3 regions of the Bradyrhizobium tunisiense genome follow, and region 1 is predicted to be linked to each of the others. Evidence: predicted binding sites of a transcription regulator. Region 1 holds the regulator's gene; each other region holds the start of a gene.
The links. Region 1 encodes PhoB, which activates phosphate uptake and scavenging genes when phosphate is short. Its sites were predicted from a motif close to TGTCATNNANCTGTCAT; they were not measured.
Positions count from the first base shown of each region.

Region 2: a site for PhoB is predicted at 2,534-2,550, ahead of ACFDR6_RS27645 (UDP-2,3-diacylglucosamine diphosphatase). Genes of this name have one in related genera too.
Region 3: a site for PhoB is predicted at 8,483-8,499, ahead of ACFDR6_RS10090 (RNA degradosome polyphosphate kinase). Genes of this name have one in related genera too.

Region 1 covers NZ_JBHLEV010000001.1:837,060-847,188, forward strand. Annotated here, with positions in the region: gene ACFDR6_RS04015 (OpgC domain-containing protein) at 1-198, opposite strand, end outside; gene apaG (Co2+/Mg2+ efflux facilitator ApaG/CorD) at 405-797, shown strand; gene ACFDR6_RS04025 (Hsp33 family molecular chaperone) at 1,709-2,728, opposite strand; gene argF (ornithine carbamoyltransferase) at 3,011-3,934, opposite strand; gene ACFDR6_RS04035 (aspartate aminotransferase family protein) at 3,934-5,142, opposite strand; gene ACFDR6_RS04040 (GcrA family cell cycle regulator) at 5,600-6,112, shown strand; gene phoB (phosphate regulon transcriptional regulator PhoB) at 6,342-7,049, opposite strand; gene phoU (phosphate signaling complex protein PhoU) at 7,073-7,789, opposite strand; gene pstB (phosphate ABC transporter ATP-binding protein PstB) at 7,801-8,622, opposite strand; gene pstA (phosphate ABC transporter permease PstA) at 8,619-9,470, opposite strand; gene pstC (phosphate ABC transporter permease subunit PstC) at 9,475-10,129, opposite strand, start outside.
Region 2 covers NZ_JBHLEV010000007.1:263,856-273,984, reverse strand. Annotated here, with positions in the region: gene ACFDR6_RS27655 (threonine/serine dehydratase family protein) at 1-576, opposite strand, end outside; gene ACFDR6_RS27650 (glycosyltransferase family 4 protein) at 641-1,684, opposite strand; gene ACFDR6_RS27645 (UDP-2,3-diacylglucosamine diphosphatase) at 1,698-2,510, opposite strand; gene thiD (bifunctional hydroxymethylpyrimidine kinase/phosphomethylpyrimidine kinase) at 2,804-3,604, opposite strand; gene ACFDR6_RS27635 (PAS domain S-box protein) at 3,950-5,893, shown strand; gene ACFDR6_RS27630 (Lrp/AsnC ligand binding domain-containing protein) at 5,989-6,234, shown strand; gene ACFDR6_RS27625 (c-type cytochrome) at 6,354-7,277, opposite strand; gene ACFDR6_RS27620 (CHRD domain-containing protein) at 7,426-7,845, shown strand; gene ACFDR6_RS27615 (cystathionine gamma-synthase family protein) at 7,919-9,202, opposite strand; gene ACFDR6_RS27610 (cytochrome c) at 9,523-9,972, opposite strand; gene ACFDR6_RS27605 (xanthine dehydrogenase family protein molybdopterin-binding subunit) at 10,101-10,129, opposite strand, start outside.
Region 3 covers NZ_JBHLEV010000002.1:574,255-584,383, forward strand. Annotated here, with positions in the region: gene ACFDR6_RS10050 (efflux RND transporter permease subunit) at 1-33, opposite strand, end outside; gene ACFDR6_RS10055 (efflux RND transporter periplasmic adaptor subunit) at 34-1,167, opposite strand; gene ACFDR6_RS10060 (cytochrome b/b6 domain-containing protein) at 1,314-1,877, opposite strand; gene ACFDR6_RS10065 (PepSY domain-containing protein) at 1,889-2,164, opposite strand; gene ACFDR6_RS10070 (PepSY domain-containing protein) at 2,337-2,624, shown strand; gene ACFDR6_RS10075 (response regulator transcription factor) at 2,624-3,289, shown strand; gene ACFDR6_RS10080 (sensor histidine kinase) at 3,286-4,662, shown strand; gene ppx (exopolyphosphatase) at 4,699-6,201, opposite strand; gene ACFDR6_RS10090 (RNA degradosome polyphosphate kinase) at 6,217-8,409, opposite strand; gene ACFDR6_RS10095 (P-loop NTPase family protein) at 8,551-9,228, opposite strand; gene ACFDR6_RS10100 (CDP-alcohol phosphatidyltransferase family protein) at 9,340-9,882, opposite strand; gene purM (phosphoribosylformylglycinamidine cyclo-ligase) at 10,040-10,129, shown strand, end outside.

The DNA of each region.
Region 1 (10,129 bases):
CGTCAACAGGCTGGCCGGCAGATGGTCGATGAAGATCAGCCACAGCGCCAGCCCGCGGAACAGGTCGAGCCGGAGCTCCCGCTCGCCGATGGCGGGCAGCGTGATCGCCGGCGCCCTCACGCGCGGCCTGGTCCCCGCGGGCTTGGCCCCCGCGGTTCCCGCGATCGTCTGTCCCGTCACTTGGTCGGCAATGGTCATCGGGGGTCAGAAACCCTTCCGCAAATCGCGACTGTCAAGGAGTGTACCGGTCCGGTCGTCATCTCGCAAAGCGGCCGGATCAGAAGGGGGTGCTTGCCTTGGAATGTTTTCCGAGGGTGTCATTTCCTCTGAATTCTGGCGGGACGATGTCGCCAGGCGGCCCGCAGCGTTTGGTTCCGGAGCGGGATTTCGGTATGGTAGCAGCCATGTACCGCGCCGTGACCCGCCAGATTGAAGTGACCGTCGAGCCGAACTTTGTTCCGGAGCAGTCGTCGGCCGACCGTTCGCGCTACTTCTGGTCCTACACCATCGTCATCACCAATTCCGGCGAGGAGACCGTGCAGCTCAAGACGCGGCACTGGATCATCACCGACGCCTCCGGCCGCCAGCAGGAGGTGAAGGGCGAGGGCGTGGTCGGCGAGCAGCCGATCCTGGGCCCCGGCGAGCGCTTCGAATACACCTCGGGCGTGCCGCTCTCGACCGCCTCCGGCTTCATGACCGGCCGCTACCAGATGGTCACCGAAAGCGGCGAGCGCTTCGAGATCGACGTTCCCGCATTTTCGCTGGACAGCCCGGACAGCAAGCGGGTGCTGAATTAGGGCGGTGCCGGTTTTGCAGGTGCCGTAGGGTAGGCAAAGGCGCGAAGCACCGTGCCCACGTATCTTTAGCGACCGAGAGAGATCGTGGGCACGGCGCAAGAGCGCCTTTGCCCACCCTACGACGTCGAGTTTGTGACAGGCACCTCGACTCACAGACACGCCTTCGCAGCCTCGCGGCTGAATTTGCCCGAGCTTTGCTTCATCTCTCACCCTCTTGTCCAAGAGGGCACAGGGAAGGCCGGGTGCCGACAGGCACCCGCGGTCCGCTGCGCGACATGCACGCGCAAAAAGAACCGCACAGCAGCATACAGGTGGTGCCGATCACTCGGCCTTCCCTGCGCGATGGTCGGACGGCTTATGCCGTGCTCTCCCGGGAGCCGAACTTTCCTCTGGCCTCCCTCGCCCCGCGAATTGGATGATGCAGTCTGCCCGGTTGGGCTCGCTCGCACCTCCGAAGGGCTTGACCGTGGCAACGACGGCCAGGACCACACGGTTTTGCCGTACGCACGGCCCGCCATGTCGCCGCAGTATTCCCAGCCCTGTCGACGGAGCTGAGAACTTACAGGCGAGACGAAGCCTGGCAGCGCCGTCGTCCGCACGCGGTTACGGGCTCACAGGGACTACCCGCCCTGCCCGCACCTCTCGTGCCGACGCTGCCGCGTCCACCGCAGACCCGGCTCGCGAAAATGACGACCTCATGATCGCCCCTCTTGAGTGAGCCGGGATGCACGACACATACGCCGAAACCGAATTTCGGTAAAGTGGAATATTTTCGCGCGAGTGGATTGACAGAGGCCGACACAGGCGAGGTGTCCACCCATCTTTCACGATTTCAGGGACGTGGGCCCGCTTCCGCCTTCGCTCTTCGAGCTACGGCGGACAAGTCGCTTTGCCCACCCTACGCGAGCTCGCTACGCGTCTTCGACACCCGCTTCATCCGGCGTGAAATCGTACACCGAGCTGCAGAACTCGCAGGTGACGACGACCTTGTCGTCCTTGACCATCGCGGCGCGATCGTCGGGCGAGAAGCTCTTGAGCATCGAGGCGACGGCATTGCGCGAGCACGAGCACTGCGCCTTGAGGACCTGTGGCTTGAACACGCGCACGCCGCGCTCGTGGAACAGGCGGAACAGCAGGCGTTCGCCGGAGAGCTCGGGATCGATCAGCTCGACGTCTTCGACCGTCTCGATCAGCGAGCGCGCTTCGACCCACGCGTCGTCTTCAGTGACGCTGTGCACCTCGACGCCATCCGGGGCGTCGCCGGGATGCAGATCGGCCTGCCGAGCGCGCTCCGGCGCCTTCGGCAGAAACTGCATCAGCATGCCGCCGGCGCGCCAGCGATGCTTGCCGCCGTCGCTTGAGCGCCACTCCTCGCCGACCGCGAGGCGCACGCGCGTCGGGATCTGCTCGGAGCGCAGGAAATATTCGTGGGCGGCGTCCTCCAGGCTGCCGCCATCGAGCGCGACGAGGCCCTGGTAGCGGCTCATGTCGGGCCCCTGGTCGATGGTCATGGCGAGATGACCGCGGCCGAGCAGCGCGCCGGAATTCATGCCAGATTCCCTGGCCTCGCCGAGACGCGCGGCGTCAAAGCGCGCATAGGCGCGCAGGCGATCCGGCGCCATGTAGTCGACGACCAGGAACGACACCGGGCCGTCGGTCTGGGCCTGCAGAATGAAGCGGCCGTCGAATTTCAGCGCCGTGCCGAGCAGCGTCGTCAGCACGATAGCCTCGCCGAGCAGCTTGCCGACCGGCGCGGGATAGTCGTGCTTGGTCAGGATCTCGTCGAGCGCCGGGCCAAGCCGCACCAGGCGACCGCGCACGTCGAGCGCATCGACCTCGTAGGGCAGCACGGCGTCATCGATCGAAACCGCCGATGGTGCGCGGACCGGGCCTTCGGGCCCGGCTTTCATGTCAGGAGATTGGGAAACCATGGCGGTCTATCTGGGGTCGGAGGTCGGGAAATGGAAGGGGGCGCGGGACGGCGTGTTCCGGATGCGAGTGGGTTGCACATCGCTACAGCAAACTCGGTGTCGTCCCGGACAAGCGAGCGCTGATCCGGGATCCATACCCACAGGGTCAGGTGTGGCGCGAGCTGGCAACCGCGAGTCCTCGCCAAATCACGTCCTGTGGCTATGGGTCCCGGATCGTCGCGCGCTTTTGGCGCGCTTGTCCGGGACGACGGCGGAGGGTGGCGCGGTCGCCCTCGCCACGGATTACTTCACCGCATCAAAGCACCAGGCCAAAATCCCCTTCTGCGCGTGCAGGCGGTTTTCGGCCTCGTCGAACACGACCGATTGCGGGCCGTCGATCACTTCATCGGTGACCTCCTCGCCGCGATGGGCGGGCAGGCAGTGCATGAACAGCGCGTCGGGCTTGGCCAGCGACATCAGCTTGCCGTTGACCTGGTAGGGCTTGAGCACGTTGTGGCGGTGCTCGCCCTCCTTGTCGCCCATCGACACCCAGGTGTCGGTGACGACGCAATCGGCGCCGCGCACGGCGGCTTCCGGATCGGTGCCGAGCACGATCGGCGCGCCGGTCGTCTTGATGAAGTCGCGCATCGCCTTTTTCGGCGCGAGCTCGGGCGGCGTTGCGACGTTGAGCTGGAACTTGAAGCGCTCGGCGGCGTGGGCCCAGGAGGCCAGCACGTTGTTGTCGTCGCCGGTCCAGGCGACCGTCTTGCCCTCGATCGGGCCGCGATGCTCCTCATAGGTCATGAGGTCGGCCATCACCTGGCAGGGATGCGAGCGCCGCGTCAGGCCGTTGATGACGGGCACGGTGGCGTTGGCCGCAAGCTCCAGCAGCGCCTCGTGATTGAGGATGCGGATCATGATGGCGTCGACGTAGCGCGACAGCACGCGCGCGGTGTCGGCGATGGTCTCGCCGCGCCCGAGCTGCATCTCGGCGCCGGTGAGCATGATGGGCTCGCCGCCGAGCTGGCGCATGGCGACGTCGAACGACACCCGCGTCCGCGTCGAGGGACGCTCGAAGATCATCGCCAGCGTCTTGCCTTCGAGCGGCTTGACCGGCTGCTGCGCCTTCTGCTTCGCCTTCATGGCGGAGGATGCGGCGAGCATGCGCTTGAGCTCCGAGAGCGGGAGCTCGTTGATGTCGAGGAAATGTTTCGGCGACTTGCTCATCAGCTTGCCGCCCGCTTGGTCTGGCTGGACGAGATCGCAGCGCAGGCGCGCTCGAGCCTGACGACGCTGTCCTCGATCTCGGCTTCAGTGACGATCAGAGGCGGCAGGAAGCGCACGACATTGTCGCCCGCGCCGACGGTGAGCAGCTTTTCACCACGCAAGGCAGCCACGAGATCGCCCGACGGCACCACCGCCTTGATGCCGACCAGGAGGCCCTCGCCGCGCACTTCGCTGACGACATCGGGGTGACGGTCGATCACGGAGGCGAGCTTCTGCTTGAGCAGCAGCGACATTTTCTGCACGTGGTCGAAGAAGCCGGGCTCGAGCATGACGTCGAGCACGGCGTTGGCCGCCGAGATCGCCAGCGGATTGCCACCGAAGGTCGAGCCGTGCGAACCGGGTCCCATGCCGGAAGCCGCTTCCGCCGTCGCCAGCACCGCGCCGATCGGGAAGCCGCCGCCGAGCGCCTTGGCCAGCGACATCACGTCGGGTGTAACGCCGGTGCGGCGATAGGCGAAGAGATCCCCAGTGCGGCCCATGCCGGTCTGCACCTCGTCGAAGGCGAGCAGCAGGCCCTTGTCGTCGCAGAGCTGGCGCAGCGCCTTGAGGAAGGCAGGCGTCGCCGCGCGCACGCCGCCCTCGCCCTGGATCGGCTCGATCAGGATGCCGGCGGTGTCGGGCCCGATCGCCTTCTTGACGGCGTCGAGGTCACCATGCGGGACCTGGTCGAAACCATCCATCGGCGGGCCGAAACCTTCGAGATATTTCGCAGAGCCGGTCGCTGCGAGGGTCGCCAGGGTGCGGCCATGGAAGGCGCCTTCGAAGGTGATGATGCGGTAGCGCTCGGGATGGCCCTTGGAGAAGTGATGATGGCGGACCAGCTTGATCACGCCCTCCAGCGCTTCGGCGCCGGAATTGCAGAAGAACACGAAGTCCGCGAAGCTCTCGTTGCACAGGCGCACGGCGAGCTTCTCGCCGTCCGGGCTCTGGAACAAGTTCGACATGTGCCACAGCTTCGTCGCCTGCTCCTGCAGCGCCTTGGTTAGATGCGGGTGGCAATGGCCGAGCGCATTCACGGCGACGCCCGAGGTGAAATCGAGATAGCGCTCGCCATTGGTCGCGATCAGCCAGCAGCCTTCGCCGCGTTCGAAACCGAGGTCGGCCCTGGCGAAAACGGGGAGCAAATGCGGCGCTGCGCTGTTAGTCATGACGGCCACTTGAATGTTGCGGACGGTGTGACGCGCGCATTGGGCAACGCACCATCGACCGGCCCGGAAAACGAAACGTGCCGCCTTTTAAGGGCGGCACGCGCAACTATCTTATGCCTGGCAAGACGGGTGTCAATGCCGCTGGGAAAGCCTCGGGAAACGCTGAATCCGTAGTCTTGCGGTGCCGGTTTCGCGGGTTTTCACCACGGAACATGTGGAAGCGAGTCGGCGGACTCTTGCGCGGGAGTCACGCCATATTGTAGCGTTTGGATTGTCAGATACGACATCTCGTGCAGCGGTTCTGATCCCAAGAGTCCTCATGTACCGGCGTAAACGTTCGGGCGTCAGTGGCGCGCCCGGCGAGCCTTAAGGGATTCTGACGACACGGGTTTTTGAAGGCTTAGGCATTCGCTGCAAGGCCCCAGGATGGTTGGCCGGCAGCGAGGGAAAGGGTGCAATGACGGTTTTGACCTGGTCCGATGATCGCGTCGAGCAGCTGAAAAAGCTCTGGGAGGCCGGACTTTCGGCCAGCCAGATCGCAGCAGAGCTCGGCAATGTGACCCGCAATGCCGTGATCGGCAAAGTGCACAGGCTCGGTCTGTCCGGCCGTGCCAAAAGCCCTTCATCGGCAGCACCCCGGCCGCGCAAGGCGCGTCCCGCGCAGCACATGATGCGGGTGACCCGCCCCATTGCGCGCGGCAACACCGCGCTGGCGCAGGCCTTCGAGGTCGAAGTGGAGGCCGAACCGGTCACCTACGACAACGTGGTGCCGATGAGCCAGCGGCTGTCGCTGCTGGAGCTGAACGAGGCGACCTGCCACTGGCCGGTCGGCGATCCCTCGAGCCCGGATTTCTTCTTCTGCGGCGGCAAGGCGCTCTCCGGCCTGCCCTATTGCGCCCAGCACTCGCGCGTGGCGTATCAGCCCGCAGCGGACCGCCGTCGTGCACCGGCCAAGCCGAGCACGCGGTAAGTTAGCTGATTTGCTGACTGCAACGACGGCTGCCGTAGCGCGACGGCGCCTCAACCAACTCGGTGTCGTCCCCGCGAACGCGGGGAGCCATAACCACAGGGCGCAGATGTTGCGCTAGACGGTCACTCCGAGTCTTCGCCAAACCACGCCCTGTGGTTATGGGTCCCGGATCAGCGCTTCGCTTGTCCGGGACGACACTGAGTGTGTCGCCAGAATTTCCCAGAACCCCTTACGTCTGCTCCGCCTTCGCGAAGCGATCATCGAGCGCATAGCCCGCGCCGCGGACGGTGCGGATCGGGTCCTGCTCGCGGCCGAGATTGAGCAGCTTGCGCAGGCGGCCGATATGGACGTCGACGGTGCGCTCGTCGATGTAGATGTCGCGGCCCCAGACGCTGTCGAGCAGCTGCTCGCGCGAGAACACGCGGCCGGGATGCTCCAGGAAGAACTCCAGCAGCCGGTATTCGGTCGGTCCGAGATCGATCGGCCGGCCCGAGCGCGCCACGCGGCGCTTGTCGCGGTCGAGCTCGATGTCGCCATAGGCGAGCACGGTGGCTAGCCGCTCGGGACTGGCGCGCCGCAGGAGGCCCTTCACGCGCGCCAGGAGCTCCGGCACGGAGAACGGCTTCACGATGTAGTCGTCGGCGCCGGTCGCAAGGCCACGTACGCGCTCGCTCTCCTCGCCGCGCGCGGTGAGCATGATGATCGGCAGTTGCTTGGTCTCGGGACGGGTGCGCAGGCGGCGGCACAGCTCGATGCCCGACAGGCCGGGCAGCATCCAGTCGAGCACGATCAGGTCGGGAATGTGCTCCTTGAGGCGGGTGTCGGCGTCGTCGCCGCGCATGACCGTCTCGACGTCATAGCCGTCGCCTTCGAGGTTGTAGCGAAGAAGCTCGGTGAGAGCTTCCTCGTCCTCAACCACCATAATGCGTGCGCCCATGGTGTCGTCGCTCCTTGAGGTCTTCAGCTATTCGGGATCGTCGTGGCGAAGTTGGTCATGTCCCCCTTCGGCCGCTTGTCGGTGATCGCCTGGCCCTCGATCATGTAGAACACGGTCTCGGCGATGTTGGTGGCGTGGTCGCCGATCCGCTCGATGTTCTTGGCGCAGAACATCAGATGGATGCAGAACGAGATGTTGCGCGGATCCTCCATCATGTAGGTGAGGAGCTCGCGGAACAGCGAGGTGCAGATCGCGTCGACTTCCTCGTCGCCCTTCCACACCGCCATCGCCGCCGGCAGATCGTGCGCGGCGTAGGCGTCCAGCACCGACTTGACCTGCTGCTGAACGAGGTCGGTCATGTGCTCCAGGCCGCGGAACAGTTTCAGCGGATGGAAATCCGTCTCCAGCGCGGCGACGCGCTTGCCCATGTTCTTGGCGAGGTCGCCGATGCGCTCGAGGTCGGTCGCAACGCGCATGGCGCCGACGATCTCGCGCAGATCGACCGCCATCGGCTGACGGCGGGCGATGGTGAGCACGGCGCGCTCCTCGATCTTCTTCTGCAGCGCGTCGAGTTCGGTGTCGATGGTGACGACGCGCTGGCCGAGCGCGACGTCGCGGCGGATCAGCGCGTCGACGGATTCGACGATCATGCGCTCGGCGATGCCGCCCATCTCGGCGACCAGTCGGGTGAGCTCCTGGAGGTCGGTGTCGAAAGCCTTTGCGGTATGTTCAGTACCCATGTCCCGTCTCCTCAGCCGAACCGGCCGGTGATGTAATCCTGCGTGCGCCGGTCGGTCGGCGACGTGAAGATCTTGCTGGTGTCGTCGAACTCGATCAGCTCGCCGAGATACATGAAGGCGGTCTTGTCGGAGACGCGCGCCGCCTGCTGCATGTTGTGGGTGACGATTGCGATCGTGTAGTTCTCGGACAGCTCCTGGATCAGCTCCTCGACCTTGGCGGTCGAGATCGGGTCCAGCGCCGAGCAGGGCTCGTCGAACAGGATCACCTCGGGCCGCACCGCGACGGTGCGGGCAATGCACAGGCGCTGCTGCTGGCCGCCGGAGAGCGACAGGCCGGAGGCGTTGAGCTTGTCCTTGACCTCGTTCCACAGCGCGCCGCCGCGCAGCGCCTTCTCGACGCGGCCGTCCATCTCGGACTTCGAGATCTTCTCGTAGAGACGGATGCCGAAGGCGATGTTCTCGTAGATCGTCATCGGGAACGGCGTCGGCTTCTGGAACACCATGCCGACCCGGGCGCGCAGCAGATTGAGGTCGAGCCGGGGGTCGAGGATGTTGGTCTGGTCGAGCATCAGCTGGCCGGTGGCGCGCTGGCCCGGATAGAGATCATACATCCGGTTGAAGATGCGCAGCAGGGTCGACTTGCCGCAACCGGACGGGCCAATGAAGGCCGTGACGCGGTTGGTGCCGAGCGCCAGATTGATGTTCTTCAGCGCGTGGTGCTCGCCGTAGTAGAAGTTGAGGTTGCGCGCGGTGACCTTGGCGGGTGCCTCGGGCAGCGGCTGCGAGCCGGGATGAACGGTCGGCGCGCTCACGGAAACAGACATTTCACTCATTTTGCAGTCCTCTCGGCGCCGATGATGCGCGCGCCAATGTTCAGGGCAAGCACGGTCAGGGTGATCAGCAGCGCGCCGCTCCAGGCGAGCTGCTTCCAATAGGCGTAGGGGCTCTGGACGAAATTGTTGATGGTGACCGGCAGGTTGGCCATCGTCTTGTCCAGGCCGAGGCTGAAGAACTGGTTCGACAGCGCGGTGAACAGCAGCGGCGCGGTCTCGCCGGCGACGCGGGCGGTGGCGAGCAGCACGCCGGTGATGAGGCCCGCGCGTGCCGCGCGATAGGCGATGCGCTTGATCACCAGCGAACGCGGGAGGCCCAATGCGCTGGCGGCTTCGCGCAACGGATTCGGCACCAGCAGCAGCATGTCCTCCGTGGTGCGCACCACGACCGGGATGACGATGACCGCGAGTGCCAGCGCTCCCGCGAGCGCCGAGAAGCCGCGCATCGGCACCACCACCGTGCCATAGATGAACAGGCCGATGATGATCGAGGGCGCCGACAAGAGGATGTCGTTGATGAAGCGGATCACCGAAGTCAGCCTGTCGTTGCGGCCGTACTCGGCAAGATAGGTGCCGGCGAACAGGCCGAGCGGCGCGCCGATGCCGACGCCGAGCACGGTCATGATGATCGAGCCGACGATGGCGTTGCGCAGGCCGCCTTCGGTCGAGCCGGGCGGCGGCGTGTCGGCGGTGAAGACCTGGAGGTTCAGGCCAGCCAGGCCGTTGTAGAGCAGCGTGATCAGGATCAGCGCGAGCCAGGTGACGCCGAAGGCGGCCGCGGCGATGCAGAGCCCGCGGATGACGATGTCCTTGCGGCGGCGGCGCGAATAGATCGGATTGAGGGCCATGACGTCAGTTCCCCGCTTTCTTGTCCAGCCGCATCAGCATCAGCCGCGCTGCGGCCAGCACGAAGAACGTCAACACGAACAGCAACAGGCCGAGCAGGATCAGGCCGGACTGGTGTAGGCCGTCGCTCTCGGCGAACTCGGAGGCGATCGCCGCCGAGATCGTGGTGCCGGGCGCGAAGATCGACGAGGAGATGCGGAACGAATTGCCGATGATGAACGTCACGGCCATGGTCTCGCCGAGCGCGCGGCCCAGCGCCAGCATGACGCCGCCGATGATGCCGACCCGGGTGTAGGGGATCACCACGCTGCGAACGACTTCCCAGGTGGTGCAGCCGACGCCGTAGGCGGCTTCCTTCAGCACCGGCGGCACCGTCTTGAACACGTCGACCGAGATCGAGGTGATGAAGGGCAGCACCATGATGGCGAGGATCAGCGCGGCGTTGAACGTGCTGAGATAGGACGGGGGACCTGCGAAGATCGCCCCGAGGACGGGAACGCCGTCGAAGACGCTGATCATGAAGGGCTGGAAGCTGTTGGCCAGGAACGGGCCCAGCACGAAGAAGCCCCACATGCCGTAGATGATCGAGGGAATTCCGGCGAGCAGCTCGACCGCCATGCCGATCGGCCGGCGCAGCCATTGCGGACAGAGCTCGGTGAGA
Region 2 (10,129 bases), on a different contig from region 1:
GATCAGGCCCCCGCCGGAGGCCGGCGCCACCACGATGTCGGGGCTGAGGCCGAGCGTTGCCATGTCTTCCGCGATCTCGCGGCCCGCGGTGCCCTGCCCCGCGATCACGAAGGGATCGTCGTAAGGCCTGACGAGCGTCGCGCCGCGCTTCTCGGCGATACCGCGCGAGATGGCTTCGCGGTCGTCCTTGTCGCGGTCGTACAGCACGACCTCGGCGCCGTAGGATTTGGTCCGTTCGCGCTTCGACAGCGGCGCGTCCGCAGGCATCACGATGGTCGCCTGCATATCGAGGATCTTGGCCGCCGCCGCCACGCCCTGGGCGTGGTTGCCGGAGGAGAACGCGACGACGCCGCCGGCGCGCTTGTCTGGCGGAATCGAGAACACCTTGTTGAAGGCGCCGCGGAACTTGAAGGAGCCGGTGCGCTGGAGCATCTCCGGCTTCAGGAACACCTTCGCACCGACGCGCTCGTTGAGCACGGGAAAGGACAACAGCGGAGTGCGGATGGCATAGGGTGCGATCACGCGCGCCGCGGCATCGATGTCGGCGGGGCCGATCGGGAGCAGCTGTTCGGTCATGGCGGAATGTTATCGCGGCCAATGAGGCCCGGGCAAGACACCTCCGCGAGAGGATTTTGAGCGGTCAGGCGACGAAGCGGGGCTGTTCCGCACCATTCCGGCCGGGCAGCACGGCTCCCACCGCCCTGATGCCGTCGACGAAAGCCCTCGCCGAGGCTTCCCAGGTGTAATTGGCAGCGAACGCGACACAGTCCTGCCGGGAGACATCGAGCGCCGCGAAACAGGCGTTGCGCAGGTCGTGATCCAGGGCCCCGACCGGGGCATCGCCGATCACGTCGCGCGGGCCCTTCACCGGGAAGGCCGCAACCGGCAGGCCGCTTGCCAGCGCCTCCAGCAGGACCAGGCCGAACGTGTCGGTCTTGCTCGGGAACACGAAGACGTCAGCCGCAGCATAGATTTCCGCCAACGCCTCGCCATGCTTCTCGCCGAGGAAGATCGCATCGGGATAGGCCTCTTCCAAGGCCACGCGCGCCGGCCCGTCGCCGACGATCACCTTGGTGCCGGGCAGATCGAGCCCGAGAAAGGCCTCGAGATTCTTCTCCACCGCCACGCGCCCGACCGACAGGAACACTGGCGCCGGCAGGCAGAGATCGATGGCGCGGGGATGGAACACATCGGTGTCGACCCCGCGGGGCCACAGCACGACATTGTCGAAGCCGCGCTCGGTCAGTTCGCGGGCGAGCGCAGGCGTGGCTGCCATCACGGCGCGGCTGGCGCTGTGGAAACGGCGCAGCGCTCGCCAGATCAGCGAGCCCGGAACCGGCACGCGGGCGCGGACATATTCGGGAAAGCGGGTGTGGAAGCTGGTCGTGAACGGCAGCCTCCGCTGGCGGCAATAGCGGCGGACCATCAGGCCGATCGGCCCTTCCGTCGCGATGTGGATGCTGTCGGGCCGCGCTTCCTCGATCAGCTCCGCGATCCGCGCCGGGCGCGGCATCGCCAGCCGCACGTCGCGATAGCTCGGCATCGCAAAGGTGCGGAAGGATTGCGGCGTCAGGAACGCGAACTCGACGCCGAGGCTTTTGCCGGCGTCGGCGAGCTTGGTCAGCGTCCGAACCACACCGTTGACTTGCGGGTGCCAGGCGTCGGTCGCGACCAGGATGCGCATCAGGCTGCCCTTATCATGCGGCTCTTGCCGCGACCTGCGGGACGGCTGCCGGCTTCTGCAAATGATCCGCCCAGGTGATGATCTCGAAATGGCCGTCGTCGTGCTCGACCAGCGCGGTGCAGCTCTCGACCCAGTCGCCGCAGTTCATGTAGCGGATGCCGGCCTCGTCGCGGATCACGGCGTAGTGGATGTGGCCGCAGATCACGCCGTCGGCGTCGTGACGCCGCGCCTCTGCGGCCAGCGCCTGCTCGAACGCCCCGATATAGTTGACGGCGTTCTTGACCTTCTGCTTGGCCCAATGCGACAGCGACCAATAGCGCACGCCGAACAGGCGGCGGAAGAAGTTGACGAAGCGATTCATCTGGATCGCGAAGTCGTAGGCCTTGTCGCCCAGATGAGCGAGCCAGCGCGCGTTCTGCACCACGAGATCGAAGATGTCGCCGTGGATGACGAGATAACGCTTGCCGTCCGCGCCGGTGTGGACGGTGTTCTCGACCACGTCGATGCCGCCGAAATGCGTGCCGTAGTAATTGCGCAGGAACTCGTCGTGATTGCCGGGGATGTAGACGACCTTGGCGCCCTTGCGCGCCTTGCGCAGCAGCTTCTGGACGAGGTCATTGTGCGATTGCGGCCAGTGCCAGCTCGATTTCAGCGCCCAACCGTCGACGATGTCGCCGACGAGATAGATGGTATCGGCATCGTGGTAGCGCAGGAAGTCGAGCAGAAGATCGGCTTGAGAACCGCGGGCTCCGAGATGAACGTCGGAGATGAACAACGTGCGAAAGCGCCGCTCCGGGCTCTCGTCACTCACATCGTAACTTCCCATGCGCCAGCCTGTAACAATGTCCCGTGACAGGGGGATGACTGATTGAACCCTTGAGGCACCTTCAAATACGAATCACGCCTTGCCTCGCCCTCCCCGCGAATATCAGTCGCATGCGACAATCTGGCGACATGGCGCGGCAGGCGGGGTGCCCTTGAGCGCGGGCGGGGTCCTCAGGACGAGGACCGAATGCGCGGCAGCAGTTTCGATGGGCGCGGCGCTGCTAGCCTCATCCTGAGGAGACAGCGAAGCGGTCGTCTCGAAGGACGAGGCGTGCGCTCACGCGTTGCCCTGCGTCAGTAGAACTTGTGGAAATGATGGATCGGGCCGTGGCCGTGGCCGACGCTGAAGCGGTCGGCTGCGCCGATCGCGGCGCTGATCCAGGCCTTGGCGTTGCGCACCGCGCTTTCCAGATCTTCGCCTTTGGCAAGGCCCGCCGCGACCGCCGACGACAGCGAGCAGCCGGTGCCATGCGTGTTGCGGGTCGCAACGCGGGGCGCGGCGAGCGCGATCGTGGTGTCGGCATCGATGAGATAGTCGGTGCTCTCCGCGCCCTCGCCGTGCCCGCCCTTGATCAGGACCGCACGGGAGCCGAGCGCCAGCAGGCGTCGCCCCTGCTTTTCGATCTCAGCCTCGCTGGCCGCGATCGGCTCATCGAGCAGAGCCGCGGCCTCCGGCAGATTGGGCGTGATCACGGACGCCAGCGGCATCAGCCCGGTGCGCAGAGCGTCGACGGCTTCGGACGCGAGCAGGCGGTCCCCCGATGTCGCCACCATCACGGGGTCGAGCACCACATGCCGCGGCTTCCAGCGCGAAAGCGCCGCCGCGATCGCATCGATGCTGGCGACCTGGGCCACCATGCCGATCTTCACGGCACCGACCTCGAGATCGGCGAACACCGCGTCGATCTGCGCGGTGACGAAGTCGGCAGGCACGGCGTGAATGCCGGTGACGCCGCGCGTGTTCTGCGCCGTCAGTGCCGTGATGGCGGAAGCGCCATAGACACCGAGGGCGGCAAAGGTCTTCAGGTCGGCCTGGATGCCGGCGCCGCCGCTCGAATCGGAGCCGGCGATGGTGAGTGCGACCGGGGTCGTCATCGCCGGACACGTCTGCTGGATACGAACACCGCCATGGCCTGTCCTAGCGCGACCGCGGAGTACCGGCAAGCGCGCCGGGCCGCGGCCGACCGTGATTCGCGATATCGTGGCACGCACGCCGAATCAGGCGGATGTTGCGGGCCACGCCCCGCAATGGCGCGGGCTTGAAAATGCAACCGCGCCGGACCCTTGGTATAGTCGCGAACCTGCTTCGCCGATGAGTGAGACGTCAGGTGGTGGAACCATTCACCGATGCTGCGGGCCGGCCCGGCCCGCAAGCTGCCTGGAACGGAATCTTGGGGTGGAACGATGTGGGCCTTTTTCGAACGTCTCCTCGACTCGTCCATGCTTTCGCCGCACGGCATCTGCCTGTTATGGGAGCCTCAGCTGATCTGGCTCCACGTCGTTGCCGACGCCTGCATTGCCGCCGCCTATTTCTCGATCCCGTTTGCCCTCGCCATTCTCGTCACCAAGCGGCGCGACCTCAAATTCGGCTGGGTCTACTGGGCATTCGCGGTCTTCATCATGGCCTGCGGCCTGACCCATGTGCTGTCGATTTATACGCTCTGGGTTCCGATCTACGGCATCGAGGGCATCGTCAAGGCGGCCACGGCGGTCGCGTCCGTCTTCACCGCCGCCGCGCTTTGGCCGCTGCTTCCGAAGATCCTGACAATTCCCTCTCCATTCGAACTGCGGCAAGTCCAGGCCGCGCTCGAGGAAGAGGAGATCAAGAGCCGGGACGCGACGCTTCTGCTGCAGCAGGTCAGCGATGCCCAACGCGCGATGCGCGACAGCGTGGCGCGACTCACCGCGATCGTCGAGACTGCAGTCGACGGCGTCATCCTTTTCGACGCGCAGGATCGCATCCTGCTGTTCAATCCGGCCTGCGAGCGCCTGTTCGGCTACTCTGCCGAGGAGGTGATGGGCTGGAACGTCAGCATGCTGATGCCCGAGGCGGACGCGTCGTCCGACAATGCCACGCGGCATTTCGCCACCGGCGGCGAATCTGTCGGCCTGCGCAAGGATGGATCGACCTTCCCGATGGACCTGTCGGTGGGTCAGGCGCAGCAGGACGGCGAATTGATCTTCGTCGGCATCGTCCACGACCTGACTGCGCGCAAGCTGACCGAGCAGCAGCTCCAGCAGGCGCAGAAGATGGAGACGGTCGGCCAGCTCTCCGGAGGCATCGCGCACGACTTCAACAATCTGCTCACCGTCATCATCGGCAATGCCGAGCACTTGAGCGAGCAGCTCAAGGCTCGGCCGGATCTGCGGCGCTTTGCCGACGACATCTGCCAGTCGGGCGAACGGGGCGCCGAGCTGACGCAACGGCTGCTCGCATTCAGCCGCCGCCAGTTGCTGCAGCCTCAGCTGATCGATTGCCGCGGCCTGCTCGATTCCATGTTCAAGCTGCTCAAGCGCACCTTGCGCGAAGACATCGAGATCAGGACGAGCACCGGCCCCGGCACGATCGTGGCGTTTGCCGATCGCGCCCAGCTCGAATCCGCCGTGCTCAACCTCGCGCTCAACGCGCAGGACGCCATGCCGGCAGGAGGACATTTGACGCTGAGCACGGAGCTGACCGAGATCGACGACGACTATAGCGCCCTTCACCCCGAAGTCGCAGCCGGCGCTTACGCGTTGATCTCGGTCACCGACGACGGCGAAGGCATGACCCCTGACGTCATGGCACGCGCCTTCGAGCCGTTCTTCACCACCAAGGAAGTGGGCAAGGGCTCGGGTCTCGGCCTCAGCATGGTCTATGGCTTCGCCAAGCAATCGGGCGGCCACATCTCGATCTACAGCGAGATCGGCCTCGGGACCACGGTCCGAATCTATCTGCCGCGCGCGGACACCGGACAATCGCAGGCCGACCCGTCCGATGGCGAGGACGCGGCGCCGCGAGGATACGAGACGATCCTGATCGCCGAAGACGATCCGTTCGTCCGCTCCTCCGTCGTTCGCAGGGTGGAAGCTCTCGGATATCGTGTCGTTGCCGCAGTCAACGGCAAGGAGGCCTTGCAGCAGTTGCACACCGATCCCAGCATCGACATGCTGTTCACTGATATCGTGATGCCGGGCGGCATGAACGGCTGGGAGCTCTCCGATCAGGCGCGGCGGATTCGTCCCGGTCTGCCGGTCCTGTTCACCTCGGGCTACGCATTGGAGACCCTGGTGGAGCAGGGCCGCGCGCCCGCACAGGCGATCGTGCTGACCAAGCCCTATCGCAAGATCGAGCTCGCCCAGCGGCTCAGGGACGCGTTCGCCGCGGCGGCCATGACGCCCTGAACGCCCGAGCGGAATCTGGCGGCCGGCAAGTTCGCTTGCTAAATCATGCCGGTTTTGGCCTATTAGCCGCCAGATACGCTTTCGGAGTGCCCGCGATGGTTCCTTTTTTCGTCCAGATCAAATGCAAGCTCGGCCAGTCCTATACGGTCGCCAATGCGCTTGCCGAAGCCGAGATCGCGTCCGAGATCTACTCCACGGCCGGCCAATACGACCTCCTCGTGAAGTTCTACGTCGACAAGGATACCGACATCGGCCATTTCGTGAACGAGAAGGTGCAGGTGCTGCCGGGCATCCAGGACACCCTCACCATCATCACCTTCAAGGCGTTCGGCGCCAGCTGATCATGCGCCGAACGACGGCCGAAGCGCGTTGACGATCAATCCAAATCTCATCGCGCTTGAGGTTGTTGTTGACGCATGATCTTTCCCGAAAACCGCTTCGCACTTTTCCGGATCATGCTTTAGCCGCCTTCCTTGCGCTTGGGCGGTGTCGGTCCCTGCACTGGCGGCAGCGACTTCAGATACGCGGCCATCGCGGCGCGGTCTTCCGCGGTCAGTTGCGCCAGATTCTTGATCACCGGCCGCATCGCACCCGAAGCGCTGTCGCCCTCGGGCATGTCGCCGGTCTCGAGAAAATCCGCGATATCCTTCTCGCTCCAGCTGCCGATGCCCTGCTGCGTGATGTTAGGCACCCAGCCCTGCCCTTCCGGATTGGGACCACCGGCAAAGCGCTGGCCGGCGATGATTCCGCCGAGCGCATTGCGCGGGCTATGGCATTCGGCGCAATGGCCGAAAGCGTTCACCAGATAGGCGCCACGATTCCATTGCGGCGAGCGCGCGGCGTCCGCCACGAACGGCGCGGTGTCCATGAACAGCAACTTCCAGATGCCGACATTGCGGCGGATGTTGAACGGAAACGGCAGCGCGTGGTCGTGAACTCTGCCGGACACCGATGGAAGCGTCTTCAGGTAGGCAAAGAGATCGCGGACGTCGTCGGTGCTGGCGAGATGATAGGACGTGTAGGGAAATGCGGGGAAATAGTGCGTGCCCGCGGGCGAGATGCCGCGCATCACGGCGTTGACGAAATCGGCCTCGCTCCAGCGGCCGATTCCGTCGGCCGGATCGGGGGAAATGTTGGGGGCGTAGAACGTTCCGAACGGCGAACCCAGCGCCAGCCCGCCGCCGAGCCGCAGGCGATCGGGCTGATTGGGGGTGGCATGACAGGACGAGCAGCCGCCGGCGTTGAACAGTTCCTGCCCGTTGGCGAGATCGGGGCTACGGGTCGGCGCCGGCAAGGCCAGCGCGGCCGGGGCGGTCGCCCACCAATAGAGGGCGAACGCCGCGGCAGCGGCGATCAGGGCGGCAAGAAGCGTTCGTCGCAGCATTCGATCATTCCATCGTGAAAGCGCGAACTTAAGGGTCATGCCGCGCCCGATCCAACCACGAATATTTTAGGCGGTCCGGCTGTAATGCCGGAATAAACCGCATGCCGCACTGTTTGAAGAGCAATCAGGCCTCAACAGGGAGAGACCCATGACCAAAGCCTTTTTTGCCACACTGGCACTTGGAGCTGCCGTTGCGTTCGCCGCCCCGGCCAGCGCGGAGAAACTGAAGGCAACGCTCGACGGCAAGTCCGAGGTGCCGGCAACGACCACTAGCGCCACCGGAACCGCCGATCTGGACTATGACGCCGCCAGCAAGAAGTTATCCTGGACCGTCACCTATTCAGGACTGTCCGGCCCCGCCACGGCCGCGCATTTCCATGGGCCCGCCGAAGCCGGCAAGAATGCCGGCGTTGCCGTCCCCATCCCCAACGCGGCTTCGAGCCCCGTCAAGGGCGAAGCGACGCTCACCGACGCGCAAGCCGCAGATCTGCTCGGCGGCAAGCTCTACATCAACATCCACACCGCGGCCAATCCGGGCGGCGAGATCCGCGGTCAGGTCATGAAGTAGGCCTCAACGCTGCTGCGTCGCGCGAAGGCCGGACGCCGGAGGGGTGTCCGGCCTTTTCGATTCCGACGGTGTCCTAAGCCGCATTCAGCGCCTGCGTGAGATCGGCGATCAGGTCCGACGGGTTCTCGATGCCGATCGACAGACGGATCGTGGAATCGAGCACGCCGATCTTCCGGCGGATGTCGGCGGGAACGCCGGAATGGGTCATGGTTGCAGGCAGGCTCGCAAGCGACTCGGTGCCACCGAGACTCACCGCCAGCTTGAGGATCTGCAGCGCGTTGAGAAATTTGACGGCTGCCTCCTTGCCGCCGACGATGTCGAACGAGAAGGTGGATCCCGCCCCCAGGCACTGCCGCGCGAATGCACGCCCGGCCGGCGACGACGCCTCGTGATGACCGAGATAGTGGACCTTGGCGACCTTGGGATGATCGCGCAAGAAGTCCGCAACGAGGCGCGCATTGCCGTTGGCCTTCTCCATGCGCAGGCTCAATGTCTCGAGCGAGCGATTGATCATCCAGCAGGAATGCGGATCGAGCTGGGTGCCGATGGCGCCGCGCAGCGCCTTGATGCCCTTCATGATCGCCTTCGAACCGAGCGCGGCACCCGCGATCAGGTCGGAATGACCGCCGACATATTTCGTCAGCGAATACAGCGAAATATCAGCGCCGTGCTCGATCGGCCGCTGAAACACCGGCCCGAGCAGCGTGTTGTCGCAGGCGATGATCGGTGTGTTGCCTTGCGCCTTTCCGATGGAATCGGCGACACGGCGGATCATGGCGATGTCGACCAGGCCATTGGTCGGATTGGCCGGAGTCTCGATCAGGATCATCGACACGCGGCCTTTGGCCATGGCCTCTTCCGCGGCCTGCTTGACCGCCGCCTCGTCGATCCCGTCGGCGAAGCCGACGGCGCCGATCGACAGACGCGCCAACGTGTTCGTCAGCAGCGTTTCCGTCCCGCCATAGAGCGGCTGGGAATGCAGGATGACGTCGCCGGGCCGGACGAAGGCGAGGATGGTGGTCGCGATGGCCGCCATGCCCGATGAGAACAGCGCGCAGCTCTCGGTACGCTCGTAGATCGAAAGCCTGTCCTCGACGATCTCGCTGTTGGGATGATTGAAGCGCGAATAGACCAGGCCCGCGCCCATCCCTTCCGGCGGCTCGCGCCGGCCGGCGACGAAATCGAAGAAGTCCTGTCCGTCATCGGCCGTCTTGAACACGAAGGTGGAGGTCAGGAACACCGGCGGCTTGATGGCGCCTTCGGACAATTGCGGATCATAGCCATAGGTCAGCATCAGGGTTTCCGGATGCAGCATATGGTTGCCGATGTGGGTCTTCGACGGGAACGGTTTTACCATGGCCTGCCTCGCTGTTCTTCAGGTGCTCGCCGGGCGTTGGAACTCATGGTGTCATGACGCAGTCAGGCGCGAGATGCGCCTGTATCCAACAGCTCACGTTGATGCCGCAGCGGCTTGCATTGATGATAGCCGCTCTCAGAGCGATCCGTCAGGCCTTGCGACCAGAATTTCCTGATGCTGAGCGGCGATGCAAAGAGGGCGGCTGCTTTCGCAACCGCCCTCTCTTGCTCGTAGCCCGAATGGCGCGAAACGCAATCCGGGACGGGCCATCAGCCGGGATAGACCCGGGATTTCGCTCCGCCGACGGACACTGTGCCCAGCTATTTCAACTTCACGCGATAGGTTTCGTGGCAATCGTTGCAGCGATCGTTGATCGTGGTATAGGCCGCTTTCAAGCTCGCGACGTCGGTAATCTTGCCTTTGGCGTCGGCAATGGCTTTCTGCACTGGCGGAATCTTGGAGTCGAAATCGGCCTTGTTTTGCCAGACCTTTTGCGAGCTGCCGTAGGTCGCGTTCACCACGTCCTGCTTGGGATTGATCTCGAAGGTCTTGGCGATCTTGGCAACATCGGCCTCGATACTGGCGATGGCCTCATCGACCGCCTTCTTGTCGAAGGGGATATCGCCCTTGGTCATCTTCTGGATGACGCCATACTGATTCTTGGCGATCGATCGCATCAGATTGTCCTGCTGGACGGCAATCTCCTGTTGCGCCATTACGGCGCCCGCGCCCAACACGAGGACGCCCGCGACAATCATCGTCCGTTTCATTGGTTCGTTTCTCCGGCTCTCGATACGGTCAGGGAATGAGACTTCACGGGCTTCGGGAGAAGCCTGGACCCATCATGGGTAGAACCCCGCGCGGCGCTTTTATTTCCCGTGCGCGCGGGGAACTTGGCCTAGAGGCTGTGACGGCGATGGTGCTCGT
Region 3 (10,129 bases), on a different contig from region 1:
TGACAACGCGAACGCAACCAGGCGCCGGAGCATCTATTGCCCCAGTCCCGACAGAATGCCGCGAAGCGCCGAGATGCCGCCGATCGCGATCGCGTCCTTGTCCACGATGGGGCCCGATACCACGACGTGGTCCTGATCTTCCGCAAGCAGCTTGACCGGAACCAGGCGGAAGCCGCCGTCGAAGGCGACGAAGACCGACGTCTGCTCGCCCCGCCGTATCAGCCCGCTGTAGGGAATCTCCCAGGCGCTTTCGCTCGCCGAGAGAAAGCCGATGCGGGCCGCGGTGGTCTGGCCGGGATGAAGCTCGCCGTCGTTGGGGACTTCCGCGCGCACCAGAATGGTCTGGGTGGCAGTGTCGATGGTCTCAGAGACCAGCACGACCTTGCCGGGGGTGGCGTAGCCTTCGATCTCGACTTTCGCTCCGGTGCGGATCGCTCGAATATTGGCGGCAGGAACCGCGATTTCGGCCCATAGCGGCGACAGCCGCGCCAGCTTGACGAGCGGGGCGGATTGTTCGAGCCGCTGTCCTGGCGACACCGCGATCTCGACCACGGACGCGGTTTGTGGCGCATTGACCGTGAGCGTCGCGCTGATCGCCGCTTCCTTGGCCAGCCGGGAAATGGCATCGTCGGACATCCCGCTCAGGTGCAGCATCTGACGCCGTTCGGCGACGACGAGAGCAGCTTGGCGCTCTTCGGCCTGGCTGGCCTCCAGCACGCGTTGCGGCACGGCCTTGCCCTCGAACAGATCGACGTTCCGCTTGAGTTGCTGGCTGGCGAGGTGCTCTTGCGCGATCGCCTGCAAGTAGTCGCGCTGCTGGGAGACGAAGCTCGGACTCTCCAGGGTGACCAGCGGCTGGCCGGCCGAGACGCGGTCGCCGCGTCCGACCAGAAGATTGGCGACCATGCCGGCTACCGGCGCGCTGACGACCCGCAATTGCTGCGTGGGGATCACGATCTGGACGGGATAGGGCAGCGTTAGATCGGTTCGGCTCGCGACCGGATGGGTCACGCGGACGCCGAGATTGCGCGCCTGCGCATCGCTGAGCTTGACCTCGTCCTGCGCCATCGAGACCGAGGGCAACAAAATCGATACGATCGCAAGAAGGGTACGCGCGAGCGCGCCCCCGGAAGAGGTGAGACGGAGATTTCCGTGGCGGACCCGCATGAGGAATGTCCCGCGCTCACCGGCGAGCGAAACGCTTCTCGATTTCAAGTTTCGCTTACTCCAGTTGCGCGCGGGTGAGTTGATTTGCCTCAATCGGCTGTCTTCGCCCCTCTCGGTGAGGCGGCGGCTGGGCCAAGCAGTCTCGCTCACAATGGACGCTTCCTGCCGGTGATCATCGCCTTCGCCAGGCTCTCTCGGTGCTCGAAGCTTGCCACCAGGACGCCAAGCACATGGACGACCACGAGGCCGATCGTGAGGTTGGCGAAGGTCTCATGGACCTCCTCCACCCATTTCGCTCCCCAGAAGCTGGCGGTCGTCATCATGTAACCGGTGGTGCAGGTGCCGATCAGTGTGACGATCAGCGTCACGACCATCATGCCGCCGGCTGGATTGTGGCCGAGATAGCGTGGCGCCCTGAGTAGCGCCACGTCGCGCATATACGCGAGCACTGTGCGCGGCGAGCGCACGAAGTCGCTGAAGCGCGCATGGCGCGGTCCCACGAAGCCCCACACGATCCGGAGCGCAAGCAAGCCGGCAATCGTGTAGCCGGCGGCGATATGGATATTTTCTATCTCATCACCGGTGCCATAAGCGAGCAGGAACAGCCCGGCCAGCGACCAATGGAACACGCGCACGAAAGGGTCCCAGACCCTGATTGAAGCCGGCGGCTTCGCGCCGCCGGCTTCGACCGTATCGTGAATGGCGCTCATGGTGCAGCTCTTTACAGCTGACCGATGATCTGGCCGTTGGTCGGGTCGACGAACAATTCGACCCGGCTGCCGGACTTGTCGATCGTGTAGAGTTCGCCACAGGCGTTCTTGAGCTTGGCCTTCTGAACCTTGTAGCCCTGGGCTTCGATCTTGGCCTGCAATTGCTCGAGCGGCAGCCAACTTGCCTGTGGCGCCGTAGTGCAAGGACGCCCGAGGCTACCGGCATGAGCGGTCGTGGTGGCGGCGAGCAAGGCGGCAGTGGCGGCGATGACAGTGATCTTGCGCATGGTTCTCTCCAGCTTTTGGCGTCCGGCCGCGTCATGCGGCGAGGCGATGAGCGGACATTGCCGGAAGAGCCCTGACCGGCGCCTGTTGATCCACGTCAGCATTTTGTCAGGTTGATTGGGGCATTCTCCACTGATGCGATCACCTGGCCTTCTGGAATTCCTTGCGGTGCCGCTGCTGGCCGGCGTCCTGCTCACGCCGATGCCTGCGGCCGCAGGCGACCACGATAAAGGCGCGCCCGACGCGGTTCGCCGCGCGGTCGAGGCAGGCGAGATCAAGTCACTTGCCGACATTCTCGCGTCGCTTCGTGGCAAGCTGCCGGGCGAGGTTGCCGGGGTCGAGATAGAGCGTGAGCGCGGCCGCTGGATCTACGAGTTTCGCCTCGTCGACAACAAGGGCCGCCTCTACGAAGCGCACGTGGACGCGCGCAGCGGCGAGATTGAACGCATCAAGGAGAAGTGATGCGCCTGCTGCTCGTGGAGGACGACCGACGGATCGCGGCCGATGTGGAAAGGGCGCTACGCGCGGCTGGTTACGTAGTCGAGACCGTCCGCAACGGCCAGGAAGCCTGGTTCCGCGGTGACACCGAGGATTACGGCGCGATCGTCCTCGATCTCGGTTTGCCCGGCATGGACGGTCTGGCGGTACTCAAGCGCTGGCGTGCGAATGGGCGGTCCATGCCGGTGCTGATCCTGACGGCGCGCGGCAGCTGGGCCGAGCGCGTCGATGGCATCGACGCGGGCGCCGACGACTACCTGCCCAAGCCATTCCGCATGGAGGAGTTGCTGGCGCGGTTGCGCTCGATCGTGCGCCGCTCGGCGGGGCATGCCTCCCCACGGATTGTCGCCGGCGACGTCGAGCTCGACGAGCGTCAGATGAGGGTGACGCTGCGCGGCGTACCCGTTGCGTTGTCGCCATTGGAATATCGCCTGATCGCCTTTCTGCTGCACCATCGCGGCCGCGTGGTGTCGCAGCAGGAGCTCGATGAAAACGTCTATGGCCACGGCGAGGACCACGAATCGAACGCGCTCGAAGTGCTGGTTGGCCGCGTGCGCAGGAAACTGGGCGCCGATCTGATCGAGACCCGGCGCGGCTTCGGCTATCTGGTACCGGAGACGGCGCCATGAGCTGGGGCTCGCTGCGGCTGCGACTGGTCGCTGGCGGACTCGTAGCTATCCTGATCGCGCTCACGATTGCCGGCGCCGGGCTGACGCTGCTGTTCGAACGCCACGTCACGCGCACCATCGGCGACGATCTCGACGTCTATCTGAAGCAGCTCGTCGCGGGTATCGACGTCGATGCGCAGGGCAGGCTGGTGGTGGGCCGGCCGCCGACCGATCCTCGTTTTGCCGACCCTCTTTCGGGCTTGTACTGGCAGGTATCGGACGATGGCGGTCAAGTGGTGCGTTCACGTTCGCTGTGGGACACGGCGTTGGACCTGCCGCAGGATGAGCCGTCGCCTGGCGAATTGCACCGTCACGTCATCCCTGGGCCCGCAGACGCACGGCTCCTGGTCAGTGAACGCCGCGTGCTGCTCACCCTAGGCGGCCGCCGCGCGCCGGTGCGGGTTGCCGTGGCGGCCGATTTCGCCCGCGTATCGGTCGCCGCCGCGCACTTCGCCAGGGATCTGGTGCTGGCACTCGGCGTGCTGGGCTTGGCGCTGGCGGCGGCCACCTCGATCCAGGTCGGGCTGGGCCTGCGTCCGCTGGACGCACTTCGCCGCGGCGTCGCGGACGTCCGTTCCGGGCAACGCAGGCATCTCCCCGCCGATGTCCCGACCGAGGTGAAGCCCCTGGTGGAAGAGGTGAACAGCCTGATCGACGCCCAAGAGCGCGAGATCGAGCGGTCGCGCAGCCGCGCCGCTGATTTGGCGCATGGTCTGAAGACGCCGCTTGCCGCACTCGCGGCCGATGTCGCGCTGTTGCGTCTGCGCGGTGAGCAGGACGTCGCGCAGGCAATCGAAGCCGTCGGCGAGACGATGAGTCGTCACGTCGACCGCGAGCTGGCGCGCGCCCGGGCGCGGGGGACGGCGCGACAGCGCGGCGGTGTTTCAACGCCCCTCAGACCACTGGTCCAATCCCTGATGCGGATGCTGGAGCGCACGCCCGCTGTACAGCGGCTTGAACTCGAGACCTGCATAACAGGCGAGCCGAGCGTGCCGCTCGATCGCACGGATCTGGCCGAAGTGCTGGGAAATCTCCTGGAAAATGCTGCCCGTCACGCCAGGAGCCAGGTGCGCATCAGCTCCGATGCCGCGAAACCGGCAATCACGGTCGAGGACGATGGTCCGGGCATCGCGCCCGCCGAACGTTCACGCGTGCTCGAACGCGGGGTCAGGCTGGATGAGCGTGGCGAAGGGGCCGGCCTCGGTCTCGCCATCGTTCAGGACGTGCTCAGTGCCTACGGATGGCAGCTTGTTCTTGCGGATTCCGAACTCGGTGGACTGAAAGCCATCGTCGCGCCAGAGGTCAGCGGCGATCGGATGGCCGCTGCTGGTTGAAGTCCCCCAGCTGCTCGCTTGGACGCACAGTTGCGGTCAGCGCCGCACGATCGAGCCCGCGCGGCCAATCAGGCGGGCGAGCTGACGGAAGCGGCTGCCGACGCGGTCGGCGACGAGGTCGCCGAGGCGGTGCTCGAACACCAGCATCAGTTTGCGTCCCAGGCTCCGGAAATGCGTGGCCGGCAGGACGCCAGGCCTCGCCGCCGAGATCAGATGCGCGACGCGGAATGCAGCGCCCAGGAGGCGCGCGCGCTCGAGCTGCGCCGGCGTCAGCAGCTCCTGCATGGTGACCGGCGGCTGGTTTTCCTCGCTCAGGCCCGCATAGCGATAGAACACCGACAGGCCGACGAACGCGCGCTCGGTGTGGGTGATCGCGCCGAAATTGCCGTTTACGACGAGGCTCAGCGTCTGCTCGCCGCGATGATCGGGATGCACGCGCCAGCCGATGTCGGACAGCAGGCACGCGGTGTGGCGCAGCCGCCGATCCTCCTCGGTCTCGCGCAGCTTCACCACGCGCGCAAGGCGGTCGGTCCATGCGATCAGCTCGTGGGCGTGCTTGGCCGAGCGTGACAGCAACTGGTTCAGCTCTTCGGCAGCGCAGGTCAGGCCGTCCTTGTTGCGTTCCGCCTCCGGCAGCTTCTCGTGCAGCAGGCCCTCGCGCACGCCGAAGGTCGAGAACACGATCGTCTTCGGCTTCGCCACCCGGATGATGTGCTCGAGCACCAGCGCCGCATAGGTGAGGAGCGGGCGGCGGGCGTCCGCAACGCTCTCGATGTCCGCGAGCATGTCCGCGGCCGCGAGGCGCCGGAGCCGACGCGAGAAATCGAGCGCTTCAACTGCGGAAATCGAATAACCGTGCATCACCTGGAGCGGATAGCCGCTCTGGATGATGTGAATGCGCGCGAGCGCGCGCCAGGTGCCGCCGACCGCGTAGAACGTGCGGCCGCGGCCCGCGGCGAGCTGCGGCACTCCGTCGAGCGCCTCGCGCACGATGCGGTCGGCGCGCTTGAGTGATTTGTGCGCGAGATCCTGCAGCGCAAGCCCGCCGAGCGGCAGCGTCACGCCGCTGCGCACGCTGTTCTTGCGCACGTCGATCAATTCGAGCGACCCGCCGCCGAGGTCGCCGACGATGCCGTCGGGATGGTGGATGCCCGAGATCACGCCGAGCGCCGACAGCCGCGCCTCGCGCGGACCGGACAGGATTTCGATCTTCACGGCGCAGATGCGCTCGGCCTTGGCGATGAAATCGGGGCCGTTGGAAGCGTCGCGGCAGGCGGCGGTGGCAATCGCGAACACGCGTCCGACCTGCATCACGCGGCACAATGCGCGGAATCGCTTCAGCGAAGTCAGCGCCTTGTCGACGGCGTCGGGGGCGAGCAGGCCGGTGCTCTGCACCTCGCGCCCGAGGCCGCACAGCGTCTTCTCGTTGAAGATCGGAATGAGGCTACGCGTCAGCCCCTCGTAGACGACGAGACGGACCGAGTTGGAACCGATGTCGATGACAGCGACGCTCGAGCCGCGCTTGCGCGGCCTCTTCACGTCGGAAATCCCCGATCAGGATGGATGGCGTTCGTTCCGGCGCGTGAGACGACGCGGCGAGGATTCCTTGAGCGACTTTCCACGGCCAGACAGACTCGGATTTGTCATGAAGTAGTTGTGGACATTGAAGGGCTCCTCGCCCTTCGCGGTCTTCATACGCGTTGAGGACCCGTCCGGCAACAATTGCCAGCTCTGCTCATTGTCCTTCAGGTTGGCGACCATGATCTGTTCGAGAACCTGCTGATGCACCGTCGGATTTTGCAGCGGACACAGCACCTCGACACGGCGGTCGAGGTTGCGCGGCATCATGTCGGCGGACGAGATATACACAGCCGCTTTGGCGCTCGGCAGGCCCTGGCCCATGCCGAAGCAGTAGATTCGGCCGTGTTCCAGGAAGCGTCCGATGATCGACTTGACGCGGATGTTCTCCGACAGGCCGGGAATGCCGGGGCGCAGGCAACAGATTCCGCGCACCACGAGCTCGACCTGCACGCCGGCCTGGGAGGCCTCGTAGAGCGCGTCGATGATATCGGGGTCGACCAGCGCATTCATCTTCATCCAGACCGCGCCGTGGCGACCGTGCCGCGCATGCGCGGTCTCGCCCTGGATGTGCTCGATGATGCGCTTGCGCAAGGTCAACGGCGACACCGCCATCTTTTCCAGATCGCTCGGTGCGGCATAGCCGGTGATGAAATTGAACACGCGCGCGGCATCGCGGCCGATGGTCGGGTCGGAGGTGAAGTAGGAGAGGTCGGTGTAGATGCGTGCGGTGACCGGGTGATAGTTGCCGGTGCCGGTGTGGACGTAAGTCGTGAGGCTGCCGCCCTCGCGGCGCACCACCATCGAGAGCTTTGCGTGAGTCTTCAGCTCGAGGAAGCCATAGACGACCTGCACGCCGGCGCGTTCGAGGTCGCGTGCCCAGCGGATGTTGGCTTCCTCGTCGAAGCGCGCCTTCAATTCGATCAAGGCCGTGACGGACTTGCCGGCCTCGGCGGCTTCCGCCAGCGCGCGCACGATCGGGGAGTTGTTGGAGGTGCGGTAGAGCGTCTGCTTGATCGCGACGACATCGGGATCGCGCGTGGCCTGCTGCAGGAACTGCACCACCACGTCGAAGGATTCGTAGGGGTGATGGACGACGAGGTCCTTCTGCCGGATCGCGGCAAAGATGTCGCCGCCGTGCTCGCGCACGCGCTCGGGGTGGCGCGGCACGTAGGGCGTGAATTCGAGATCTGGCCGGTCGAGGCGGGTGAGCTGCGAGAGCTCGTTCATGGCGAGCACGCCGTCGACCAGGAACACCTCGTCGTCGGCGGCCGAGAGCGCGTGTTGCACGAAGCTGCGCAGCTCCTCCGGCATCTTGGCGTCGATCTCGAGCCGGATCACCGATCCGCGACGGCGGCGCTTCAGCGCGGTCTCGAACAGGCGGACGAGGTCTTCCGCCTCTTCCTCGATTTCGAGCTCGGAGTCGCGGATGATGCGGAAGGCGCCCTGGCCGTGCAGGTTGTAGCCGGGAAACAGGCGGTTGATGAACAGCGCGGTCGCCTGCTCCAGCGAGATCAGCCGGACGACCTTGCCGTCAGCCGGCAGGCGGATGAAGCGGTCGATCTTGCCGGGCATGCGGATCAGCGCGTTCATCTGCTTGCCGTCGGCGGCGCGCGTGAGCTGGAGCGCGATGGTGAAGCCGAGGCTCGGGATGAACGGGAAGGGGTGGGCCGGATCGATCGCCAGCGGCGTCAGCAGCGGGAACACGTTGCTGAGGAAGTAGTCCTCGATCCAGGTCCGCTCCGCCTTGGTGACTTCCTTGCCCTCGACCAGCACGATGCCGACATCGGCCAGCGTGCTGCGCAGGTCGCGCCAGATCGCCTGCTGGTCGGAGGCGAGTTCGGAGACGGTGCGGTTGATCAGCGCGAGCTGCTCGGACGGGGTCAGGCCGTCGGGGCTGCGTTCGGCAATGCCCTCGCGCACCTGAGCCTTGATGCCGGCGACCCGGACCATGAAGAATTCGTCGAGGTTATTCGCTGAAATCGACAGGAATCGCACCCGCTCGAGCATCGGGTGGCTGGGATTGACCGATTCCTCCAGGACGCGGCGGTTGAAATGCAGCCAGGAGAGCTCGCGGTTGATGAATCGCTCGGGGCTGGAGGCGATCGCCGGCAAGCCCTCGGCCTCAGGCTCTTTCTCTTTAACTTCAATAGCTTGCGCAGAGTCCATCAGAAGTCGGTCCATCCAGTTCGCCCCAATTTGCGACTTACGCGCAAAACCGGCGGAAGCATGTGTTAGCGCGATGACGTTTCGATGACATTGATGTTCCGCCGCTTCGCGGCGTCAAGCCGCTCTGGAGCCCGCAACCGATCAGGCGTCCCGCAAGAGTTCGGCGGCCAGCGCCCTTGTGACGGGGCGGCCGAGCCGCAGGGCTTCACCGTCGAGCAGTTCCACGGCCCGGCGGGCGGCGGCTGAAGACCGCTCCAGGCGGGTGGCGAGGTAGCCGACCACGCTCTCGTCCACGGCGAGCTGGCGGTCGGCGCAGAATTTGACGATCAGGCCGCGGAAGAGCTGGTCGTCGGGCGGCAGCAACGCGACCACGGGCACGGCGCGCAGGCGCGAGCGCAGGTCGCGCAGCTCGATCTCCAGCGAGGCCGGCCCCTCGCGTCCGGTGAAGAGAACGTAGACGCCGTCCTCGCGGGCAAGGTTCATCAGGTGGAAGAGGGCGCGTTCGTCGAATTCCCCGGCCCTGAGGTCCTCGACGACCAGCGCGCCGGTGGCGAGCGCGCCCGGAACGCTTGTGGCGGTCAGTGCGTTGGCCGCGGTCGAGCGGGCACCTGATACCTCGGCCCAGATCGCGGCGAGATGGCTCTTGCCGCTTCCTTCCGGACCGGCGAGCCACATGATCCGGTTCGGCCATTCCGGCCAGCTCTCGATCAGGCCGAGACCGGCCGCGTTGGCGGGGCCTTCAAGGAAATTGTCCCGGCTGAGGCTCTCCGCGTGCGGAAGCGAAAACGCCAATTGTCGGGGATGGACGCGGCCTGGCACGCTTGCTTTGCTCCATGCCGGCGCGCCGGCTTGTTGGAAAGGATTCGCCTTCAACGAGCGGGAGTTGGCCTTTTGCGGGGCCGCATCCCCTCTCATTTGGCTTCGATCGTGCTACTTGGCCTCGATCGTACTCATGTGCCGCAGCCACTCGACCAGATAGAGCGACACCGAGGAGAGCGTGAAGACCGTGACGAGACCCATCAGGATGATATCATAAGGAGCCGGCTTGAAGCCGAAGGCAAGCGCCGCCAGTACAAGGGCGGCGAACGCCACTTGTACCACGGTGTTGAGCTTGGACACCTTCGACGGCTTCATCTCGACGGGCCGGTCGAACAGCCAGGATACGATCACGGCGGCGACGATCATGATGTCGCGCGACACCACCAGGATCACGATCCAGCGCGGAATTGCGCCCCAGATTCCCAGCGCCATGTAGATCGAGACCAGCAGCGCCTTGTCCGCGAGCGGATCGAGCAGGGCACCGAGCTCGCTCGTCATGTTGAAGCGCTTGGCCAGGAAACCGTCGACGGCATCGCTGATACCGGCGATCAGGAAGACGGCAAACGCCACCTCCATTTGGCTCGACACGATGGCCCAGACGATGATCGGGACCAGCATGATGCGGCCCAGGGTAATGATATTTGGAATACTCACGAAAGCGCTTCCCGGCACCCGGTCTGACCTCGAATCCGGCCCCTCGGGAGGCTGAACCGGTTGATATCTCTACATAGTATACGGCGGGGCGCCATGCGAGCCATTGCGCGTCCCCGGAATTCGACGTAACCAGCCGCAAACCCACTGGAAATCGGGCATGACCGACCGAAAAAACGGCCTCACTTACGCCGATTCAGGCGTCGATATCGATGCGGGCAACCGCCTGGTCGACCTGATCAAGCCGATG